4 regions of the Ammoniphilus soli genome follow, and region 4 is predicted to be linked to each of the others. Evidence: riboswitches for the same ligand, from Rfam matches in the RefSeq annotation. Region 4 holds a riboswitch; each other region holds the start of a gene.
What was found. Region 4 has a riboswitch for S-adenosylmethionine ahead of metH (methionine synthase). Riboswitches for the same ligand answer to the same signal wherever they lie in the genome.
Positions count from the first base shown of each region.

Region 1: it holds a riboswitch for S-adenosylmethionine, as region 4 does, so the genes downstream of both, metK (methionine adenosyltransferase) here and metH (methionine synthase) in region 4, are expected to answer to the same signal.
Region 2: it holds a riboswitch for S-adenosylmethionine, as region 4 does, so the genes downstream of both, ABLT31_RS02555 (MetQ/NlpA family ABC transporter substrate-binding protein) here and metH (methionine synthase) in region 4, are expected to answer to the same signal.
Region 3: it holds a riboswitch for S-adenosylmethionine, as region 4 does, so the genes downstream of both, ABLT31_RS19760 (aminotransferase class I/II-fold pyridoxal phosphate-dependent enzyme) here and metH (methionine synthase) in region 4, are expected to answer to the same signal.

Region 1 is NZ_JBEGDL010000034.1:35,476-37,675, reverse strand. It holds gene metK (methionine adenosyltransferase) at 1-878, opposite strand, end outside; SAM riboswitch class I at 1,018-1,165, opposite strand; gene ABLT31_RS31755 (STAS domain-containing protein) at 1,231-1,605, opposite strand; gene ABLT31_RS31750 (ATP-binding protein) at 1,602-2,012, opposite strand; gene ABLT31_RS31745 (SpoIIE family protein phosphatase) at 2,005-2,200, opposite strand, start outside.
Region 2 is NZ_JBEGDL010000001.1:485,917-488,116, reverse strand. It holds gene ABLT31_RS02560 (methionine ABC transporter ATP-binding protein) at 1-176, opposite strand, end outside; gene ABLT31_RS02555 (MetQ/NlpA family ABC transporter substrate-binding protein) at 342-1,166, opposite strand; SAM riboswitch class I at 1,306-1,415, opposite strand; gene hfq (RNA chaperone Hfq) at 1,675-1,908, opposite strand; gene miaA (tRNA (adenosine(37)-N6)-dimethylallyltransferase MiaA) at 1,957-2,200, opposite strand, start outside.
Region 3 is NZ_JBEGDL010000010.1:174,067-176,266, reverse strand. It holds gene ABLT31_RS19760 (aminotransferase class I/II-fold pyridoxal phosphate-dependent enzyme) at 1-1,033, opposite strand, end outside; SAM riboswitch class I at 1,157-1,275, opposite strand; gene ABLT31_RS19755 (TVP38/TMEM64 family protein) at 1,342-1,917, opposite strand; gene ABLT31_RS19750 (hypothetical protein) at 2,010-2,200, shown strand, end outside.
Region 4 is NZ_JBEGDL010000004.1:97,424-99,623, forward strand. It holds gene metH (methionine synthase) at 1-1,273, opposite strand, end outside; SAM riboswitch class I at 1,408-1,516, opposite strand; gene ABLT31_RS10810 (MerR family transcriptional regulator) at 2,086-2,200, opposite strand, start outside.

The DNA.
Region 1 (2,200 bases), on a different contig from region 4:
CGAGCAGCGTAAGCAGCAGAACGGTCAACCTTCGTCGGATCCTTACCGGAGAATGCTCCGCCGCCATGGCGAGCATAACCGCCGTAGGTATCCACGATGATTTTACGTCCAGTTAATCCCGCATCCCCTTGAGGTCCACCGATAACAAAACGACCGGTCGGGTTAATGAAATACTTGGTTTGAGCATCCAAATATTCCGCAGGAACAATCGGCTTAATCACATGCTCTTGGACGTCTTTCTTGATTTGCTCTAACGTTGCTTCCGGATCATGCTGCGTAGAGATTACGATCGTGTCGATACGAACCGGCTTATCGCCATCGTATTCTACTGTTACCTGGGTCTTCGCATCCGGGCGAAGGTAAGTCAACGTTCCGCTCTTGCGAACTTCCGCAATGCGTCGAGCCAGCTTATGAGCTATCGAAATCGGAAGCGGCATTAACTCAGGGGTTTCGTTCGTTGCGAATCCGAACATTAATCCTTGGTCGCCCGCTCCAATCGCGTCGATTTGCTCGTCGGTCATTTGTCCTTCACGGGATTCCAACGCCACGTCTACGCCCATCGCGATGTCCGGAGACTGTTCATCAATGGAAGTTAACACCGCGCACGTATCCGCGTCAAAACCAAACTTCGCACGAGTATAACCGATCTCGCGAATCGTTTCGCGAACAATCTTCGGAATATCCACATAAGAAGATGTCGTAATTTCTCCCGCTACGAGCACAAGACCCGTGGTGACCGAAGTTTCGCATGCTACGCGAGCGTTTGGATCTTGCTCAAGAATCGCATCCAGGATGGAATCGGAGATCTGGTCGCAGATCTTATCCGGATGGCCTTCAGTTACAGATTCAGATGTGAAAAGATGACGGCCTTTTTTCAACGCCATATTCACGTACCTCCTTAGGAAAATGACAATGGTAAGATACGGCACTCATAATTCTTGCTTCCGAACACTCAAGAGGTGGTGAAAAAAATAAGACCTTCTCCATGAGGAAAAGGCCATAATTCCGCTCCTTTACCTCTTATCTTCCAGGACCTATTTGTCCTGCTGGTTAGCACCTTGCACGGTATAATCGTATCTTTCCCCATAAAGGAAAAAATATGAATCATTGCCGTGGGTTGCCGGGCATCATCGGGCCAGTCCCTCGCGCCTTCTCGGAATAAGAGTAATCCGTTCTGCATAAGAATAGCTAAGTTTTGGTAAGTTGTCAATCATTCTTAGCCTATTTTAATCAGTCAACCAGATGTTTTTTTAGGGATAACCCTTCTATTGCCGCCCACTCGCTTGGATAAATGGTCATGTACTTTGTCAAACTCACCATCTTAAACAGCTTTTCATAGTGGAAGATCAGATGATAGAATCCAACGGGATATTGTCCTGACGTCAATAGGCGAACCAACCGAATAAGAGCGGCAATTCCCGAACTATTAATATATTCCACTTCAGAAAAATTAAGTGCAACACCAATGGTTCCGCTGTCCAACCCTTGTTCCCATGGCTTGAGCCGAAGAAGGGAATCACCCGAATCTTTCGTAATGTCTCCCCGAAGATGAAGAATAAGAATCCCATTTTTAAATTCCTCAATGATTTCAAGCTCAGTAATCATGTTGTTCCTCCCGCTTCCTTACTCATCGTTTTCTCCATATAAAGCATCGTTTGCTCCTCTAAAAAGCAGAAACGATAATTATCCATTAATTTTGATATAAATAAGATCCCCCAGCCCCGTTCAGGGGAAATCACAGGGCAAGGCGTGGATTCGGAACGCATACCACAATCCGATATTACGACTTTTACCAGATTACCCTGAATCCTTATTTGCACTCTGACGTTGAAATCTGCGCATAGCTGGTTCCCGTGTTCGATGGCATTCAGGCATCCCTCGGCAACCGCACATTTTACATCCCAACAATCTTCTTGACAAAATGAAAGGGGTTGAAATAATTCTTCGAGCTTCGAAAGTACCTTTTTTTCTTCTCCTAATATACTTTTGATTTCCATAATTAGTTCATGCATGTTTTTCTTGGCCCCTGCTTTTCCATTCGATCATTAAAAGGGTAACGTCATCCTCCAATTCTTCTTTATGAACATGATCCTTTAATTTAGCCAGGATGAGTGATCCCCTATCCTTTATGGAAAACTCCTCCTGCTGCAAGCCCTCTTTCAAGCGATCAAAACCAAACATCTGCTTCTGGGCATTGCGT
Region 2 (2,200 bases), on a different contig from region 4:
GAGCTTGGGGTTTCCAAAAGATTAACGCAGCGGATCAAACTGCTTTTTCCCGCTCCGCTAAACCCGATAACACCAAAAATTTCACCTTTTTTAATCTCTAGATTTACATTTTTCACCGCTTCTACTTTACGGCCATTTTGTTCATAGGTTTTATATAAATTTTTTAAAACAATCATAAGGCTAACCTCCTACTTTCTTTAACTAGCTTGCATCTCAAACCTCATAACTGATGTATTTTCAAGTAGCCGGTCCTCCACCTTAAAAAGAAGGACCCCCTGTGAGGAGGTCTTCTTTTCTTATTCAAAGCTTCTCCAATTCCACTTTGCTGCATACTGAACAGTTTACCAGGATGGGACCACAGAGCCTTGGAAATTCTCTTCTATAAACTTTTTCACTTCATCGGAATGATAGGCCTTTACAAGCTTTTCGAACTCCGGACGATCCTTGTCCTCCGCACGAACCGCAATAAGGTTTACCCAAGGAGAATCGCTCGGTTCGATAAAGATGGAGTCCTTCGTCGGGACAAAGCCATGTTCCATAGCAAAGTTTGTATTAATGGCTGCTGCCGCCAGGTCATCAAGCGCCTTAGGAAGGAATGCAGCCTCTAACTCCTTAAACTTTATGTTCTTTGGATTTTCCGCTACGTCATGGACCGTTGCCTTGACGCCAACTCCTTCTTTTAGCTTTATCCAGCCTGCTTGCTCAAGCAGCTGAAGAGCTCTGGCGCCATTCGTCGGGTCGTTCGGCAATCCTACTTCAGCTCCATCTTCCAGTTCACTTACGTCTTTAATTTTGGTCGAATAAATCCCCATTGGGAAATTTATGTTATTAGCTAGCTTCACCAAATCCAAATTATGGTCTGCTTTAAATTGTTCTAAGTAAGGCTCATGCTGGAAGCTATTTGCGTCCAATTCTCCCTCAGCCAATACTTTGTTAGGCTGAACGTAATCATTGAAGGCTACGATCTCAATTTCCAATCCATCCTTGGCTGCTACTTCCTTTACCTTCTCCATGACTTCTTCATGCGGACCGGCTGTTACTCCTATTTTCAACTTAGCCGTTTGTTCCTCGCTAGCTTGGGTTGGTTGATCTTCAGAGCTTCCGCATCCGGCAAGAAGAGATACGGCTAATATCGATGTCGCTAAGACTTTAGTCCATTTTTTCATTTACTTGACTCCCCTTCATGTTGGCATTGGCTTTAGGAGAGAGAACCCTTTTATTGTCAGTATCCGGGCCCTTGGATGATGACAAATAAAAAACCTCTTCGCAGAGAAGAGGTTTGACGTGTATGTAGTCACGGTCACTCTCTTATCTGTCAGAACTCGGCGTCCTGTTGGAATTGGCACAGCATCTTCAAGCAGAAGATCCGCTGCCGGGTTTCATAGGGCCATTCCCTCCACCTCTCTGGATAAGACAAAAAACAATTCCTAGCGGAATAACTCTCTATACTTGTTAACTTCTGCCATATCTGCTTCTCAGAAGATCAATGCATTTCCATTAATAGTCGCAGGAGATAGAGAAGATAACGTTATTGAGAATATTACGTTTTGATCTTTCTGTCAATAAAATCAGATGAAGTCTATATAATTAAAACAGTCAGAGAAAACCAAAATAAAAAAACCAAGCCAGAGAGCATCTCTGGCTTGGTTGGCAAATCGTTTGGATTTCCGCGAGCTATTCCTGATTATCAGGCATAAGGGATACCGGACGTTGGGGAAGGAATGTGGAAATCGCATGCTTGTATACTAATTGCTGCTTGCCATCACTATCAATAACAATAGTGAAGTTATCAAACGCGCGGATCAGTCCTCTTAATTGGAATCCGTTCACTAGATATATGGTAACTGGAACATTTTCCTTTCTCAAGTGGTTAAGAAACGTATCCTGAATGTTGATGGAATTTGCCATTGGGGGTTTACCTCCTCTATTTATATCTTAACAGTTATATTCGTGGTCTTACCTAATCTTTCCTGCTACAAAGGTTCGAATATTTTCGACAAGCTCTTGCCTATCCCCGGGGTTAGTCATATCCTGCCAGGTGATATCCTTCATGGATCTAAACCAAGTCAACTGGCGCTTTGCAAAATTCCGGCTGTTTTTCTTAATCAGTTCAACGGCCTCATCAAGCGATAGTGTACCTTCTAGATGCTCAACCATCTCTTTGTAGCCAATCCCTTGCATCGATTGAAGACCCTTATGA
Region 3 (2,200 bases), on a different contig from region 4:
CGACCGAGAAACGAAGCAAACGGTCACATACGCCTACTGCATCTCGGACTTCCTTTGGAATGTCAGCATGGGTCTGAACAGCTGGATAAGTCAAAAGACTTTCCACCCCACCGAGGCTTTCAGCAAAGGAAATGAGCTTCAAATGCTTTAGCAAGCCGGGTACGAGCCCTGGATCGTTCACCCGGAAGGAGACCATCCCGCCTTGACCAGCGTACAATACATCGGTTACTAGCGGATGTTCCTTGAGGAAGGATACGATTTGCTTAGCGTTTTCGGTATGTCTTTCCATCCGCAGGGCCAATGTTTTCATGCCTCGGATCAGCAGCCACGAATCCATAGGTGCTAATACCGCTCCAATGGAATTCTGCAGAAAATAAATCTTATCCGATAATTCCTGTCCTTTGGAGACAATGAGTCCGGCTAACACATCGTTATGTCCCCCTAAATACTTCGTGGCACTGTGGAGCGAAATATCAGCGCCTTGCAATAGAGGCTTTTGGTAATACGGAGAAAGAAAGGTATTATCGACTATCGTTAATATATTATGGTTTTTGGCGACGTTAGCGATGCTTTCGATGTCCGCCGTAATCATCATCGGATTGGTTGGGGTTTCGATAAAGACAGCTGCAGTTTCCGGAAGAATGTGCTCCTGCAGATCCTTGCCTTCTTTTAAATTGACATAGCTGAACGACAATCCATTAGGCTTCCAAATCTGCTCAAATAAGCGATATGTACCGCCGTACAAATCAAGGGAAGCCACAATATGGTCTCCAGGCTTAAATAAGCCCATAATCACGTGAATGGCTGCCATACCGGAACTCATCGCAAATCCTCGGTCTCCGCCTTCGATGTCGGCGATGGCTTCTTCCAGCACGGTTCTTGTAGGATTTTTGGTACGAATGTAATCAAAGCCGGTGCTTTGACCTAGTCCAGGATGCAAAAAAGCAGTAGAGAAAGTAACAGGAAAATTGATCGCTCCTGTTTCTTTTTCTCTTCGGTTTCCTATCTGTACTAGCTTTGTCTCTAAATCCATGGTTTGTCCTCCTCATCTCTTTTCTCATGATGTCTGAATTATTGTTTCAACAATTTTATAACTTTAAAAGAAAAGCCCCTCTCAACTAGAAAGGGGCAGATCATCTTATCATAGAACGACCGACCCTTATCTATCAAAATGAACATCATTTTGTAGGAATTAGCACCGTGCTGTAAACTTTACACTAACAGCCGGTTGCCGGGCTTCATCGGGCCAGTCCCTCCGCCTTCTCTGGATAAGAGTAATGTATGAAATTCAACTAATTACCTGAAATTATATGGGGATAATCGACTTTTGTCAATGAATTCTTAGGATTTGGGCAAGTACCGCTTTTCCACGAGCTTTCCTGTTCCCCATATTGTAGCAATGCCCAGTCCTAATGTGACCAGCTTTAGCGGCTCCCGGATCAGCTGAGGCAAATCTGCTCCGATATAGGAAAGGATAAAGACCAGCACGGCTTTTCCTAGGAGGGTGGCCCAAAAATAGGTGTGAAACGGAATGGATGACAAGCCTGCCAGCACATTGATCAAACTAGACGGGGAAAATGGAAAGCACCGCAATAGGAAAAGGACTGAGAATCCATGCTTTTCAAACCATCGCGAACTTTTTTCTAGCCCCTTATACTTATGGAACAAAGGGGCGAGCCATTTATGCCCGATCTTTCGCACTAGCCAGAAAACAAGGAGAGAGCCGAAACTCGCTCCAAGCCAAGTAAAAACAAAGCCTTTTAAAAATCCAAAAGCAACAGCGTTTCCGGTGACAATAGCAAAAAGTGGAAGAAGAGGGAAAAAAGCTTCTACTATGGGAAGGATAAAAGCAACCGCAACACCCAACCCGCGATAGGCTTGAATTACCTGATATAAGTCTTCTAGCCTAATATCCATTGATTGAACCTCACAATACAAGTTGATCTTTTTGCTGGACTATGATTTAACTAAAATATACCATAGCTAGAGACAGGAGGGAAATTAGCACCATGAGGAAATGGCTGTATTCAGCATATATGTACTTATTCTTAATTACCCTTCTAGGTATTCTTTTGCGCTGGAAAATGGTAGCACCCATTTTTCCCGGGCTTCAATTTATGCATCTTGTCCATGCCCACTCGCATGTGGCTTTCTTAGGATGGGTTTATTTTCTAATCAATGCGGTAATTATTCGACATTG
Region 4 (2,200 bases):
GGGAGAACTTAAGGCTCAACTCGATGACTTCGGCATCTGTGGAGTCAATCATCAAAGGAACCTTCACTTTATTGACCACAAAGCTTAGGAATTTGCTCATATCTTCCGCTTCATCGCGATCCGGATCCGCTAGGCACACGTCAATGATGTGGGCCCCTTTCTTCACCTGCGCGCGGGCGATTTCGGATGCATCTTCGTATTTGCCTTCCTTAATTAAATCGCGGAATTTCTTGGAGCCGATGACGTTTGTCCGCTCGCCCACAAACAATGGCCGGTTGTCGGCTTCCAAATAGACAGGCTCAATGCCTGATACCACATGTCCGTGAGGCTTAGTTTCGGTTCTAGGACTATAATCCTTCAACTGCTCAGCAATCGCTCGGATATGCTCCGGAGTCGTTCCGCAGCAGCCTCCTGCCACATTGAGCCAACCCTTTTCGGCAAAACCGGCAAGCTTCGTCGCAAGAGCTTGCGGAGATTCATGGTAATGCCCATTCTCATCCGGAAGCCCGGCATTCGGATAACAGCTTACCGCACACTGCGCAAGCTCGGAAAGGGTACGAATATGGTCGCGCATGAATTCAGGTCCCGTAGCGCAGTTCAAACCAACAGAGACTGGCTTTAAATGCTCTAAGGAGATATAGAAAGCTTCAATATTTTGACCCGCCAAGGTGGTTCCCATTGGCTCGATTGTACCTGAGATCATCACTGGAATCTCTGTGTCTAATTCATCGAAGGCTTTTCGAATTCCAATGCTGCCTGCCTTCACATTCAGCATATCTTGGGCCGTTTCTAGGAGCAGAACGTCGACTCCCCCTTGAATCAGGGCTTTTGCCTGTTCATAATAGGTTTCGATCAGCTCTTCAAAGGTCACTCCACCTGTTACCGACAGCGTTTTGGTCGTCGGCCCCATGGACCCGGCTACATAGCGGGGCCATTCCGGCGTTGAATACTTATCTACTGCTTCTTTGGCAAGCCTCGCTGCCTCTAGGTTGATCTCTACCGCTTGATTTTGCAAGTCATATTCCGCTAAAACGACGCTGGTGGCACCAAACGTATTGGTCTCGATAATATCGGCGCCAGCCTCTAGATATTCTTCATGTATCTGGCGAATCAAATCAGGACGCGTGAGATTCAGCATCTCATTACAGCCATCCAGCGCTTCGCCTCCGAAGTCTTCTTCCGTTAAATTCGCCTGTTGGATCATTGTCCCCATTGCTCCATCCAGGATGAGGATTTTCTTTTCTAATTGCTGCTTCATGCTAATCTTAGCCATAGTCCTCTCTCCCTCCACTTCCTTCATGTCGATACTATTTAAAATAGTTTAACATCCAAATGTACGCGCGTAAGCTGACAAATTTAAACAACACAAAAAAACTTCTTCCGATAAGAAGAAGTTTAACGATCAGCTTCTTATCTTTCAGGACACAGCTCTTGTCCTGCTGGATTTAGCACCTGCATGACATAATGCGGTTGCTGGGTTTCGTAGGGCCAGTCCCTCCACCTCTCTCGATAAGGTAATTATTCACTTTAATATATGTAAAACTATCATTTATCCCAGCGGATGTCAATTCTTTTCGCCTTTCAAATCGGCTGTTTCCGTAGATCCCTAGGCCACTCGCTTTTTGGGTAGGACCTCTGAATTAGTGGAGAAAAGCCACTTAAAATCAAAATCAAACTAGAAAAAGTCTTTATTGTTGGAAAATCTCCATCTATTTCATTTTCACCCCCTCTTTTTGGACGTTTTAACGCTAATAATGGTCGTTTTTCCACCTACAGCCAATATAAAATCAATGGTCTGGGCGTTTAATTGACGAATCTCCACTTACTGCAACCCACCACCCCCAACGCGATCCAACAAGAAAACTTGGCTCGCGCCAATTCCCTAACTTGACATCAAGGGTAAACCCTTTGTGATAAAATAAAAATTTTATCAGAAATGACCCGTAGGGTTGATGTCAAATTAGGGAAAAGCTACAAGTTTTCCTCGTGCTGTCCAAATAATATAACGGAGTTATAGATTCAGACAGTACGAAAAAGGCTGTCCCAAAAATCGGTTCTTACCGACGTTGCAGGACAGCCTTCTCTTTAAAATGTAAAATTCATCACCCGGCTCCAAAGCCCCTTCTTTTTCTTTTCCTTTTCCCGCATATCACGCAGGTTATCCATCAGAGCCTGGTCTCTTTTGGCCACTTCGACTTCC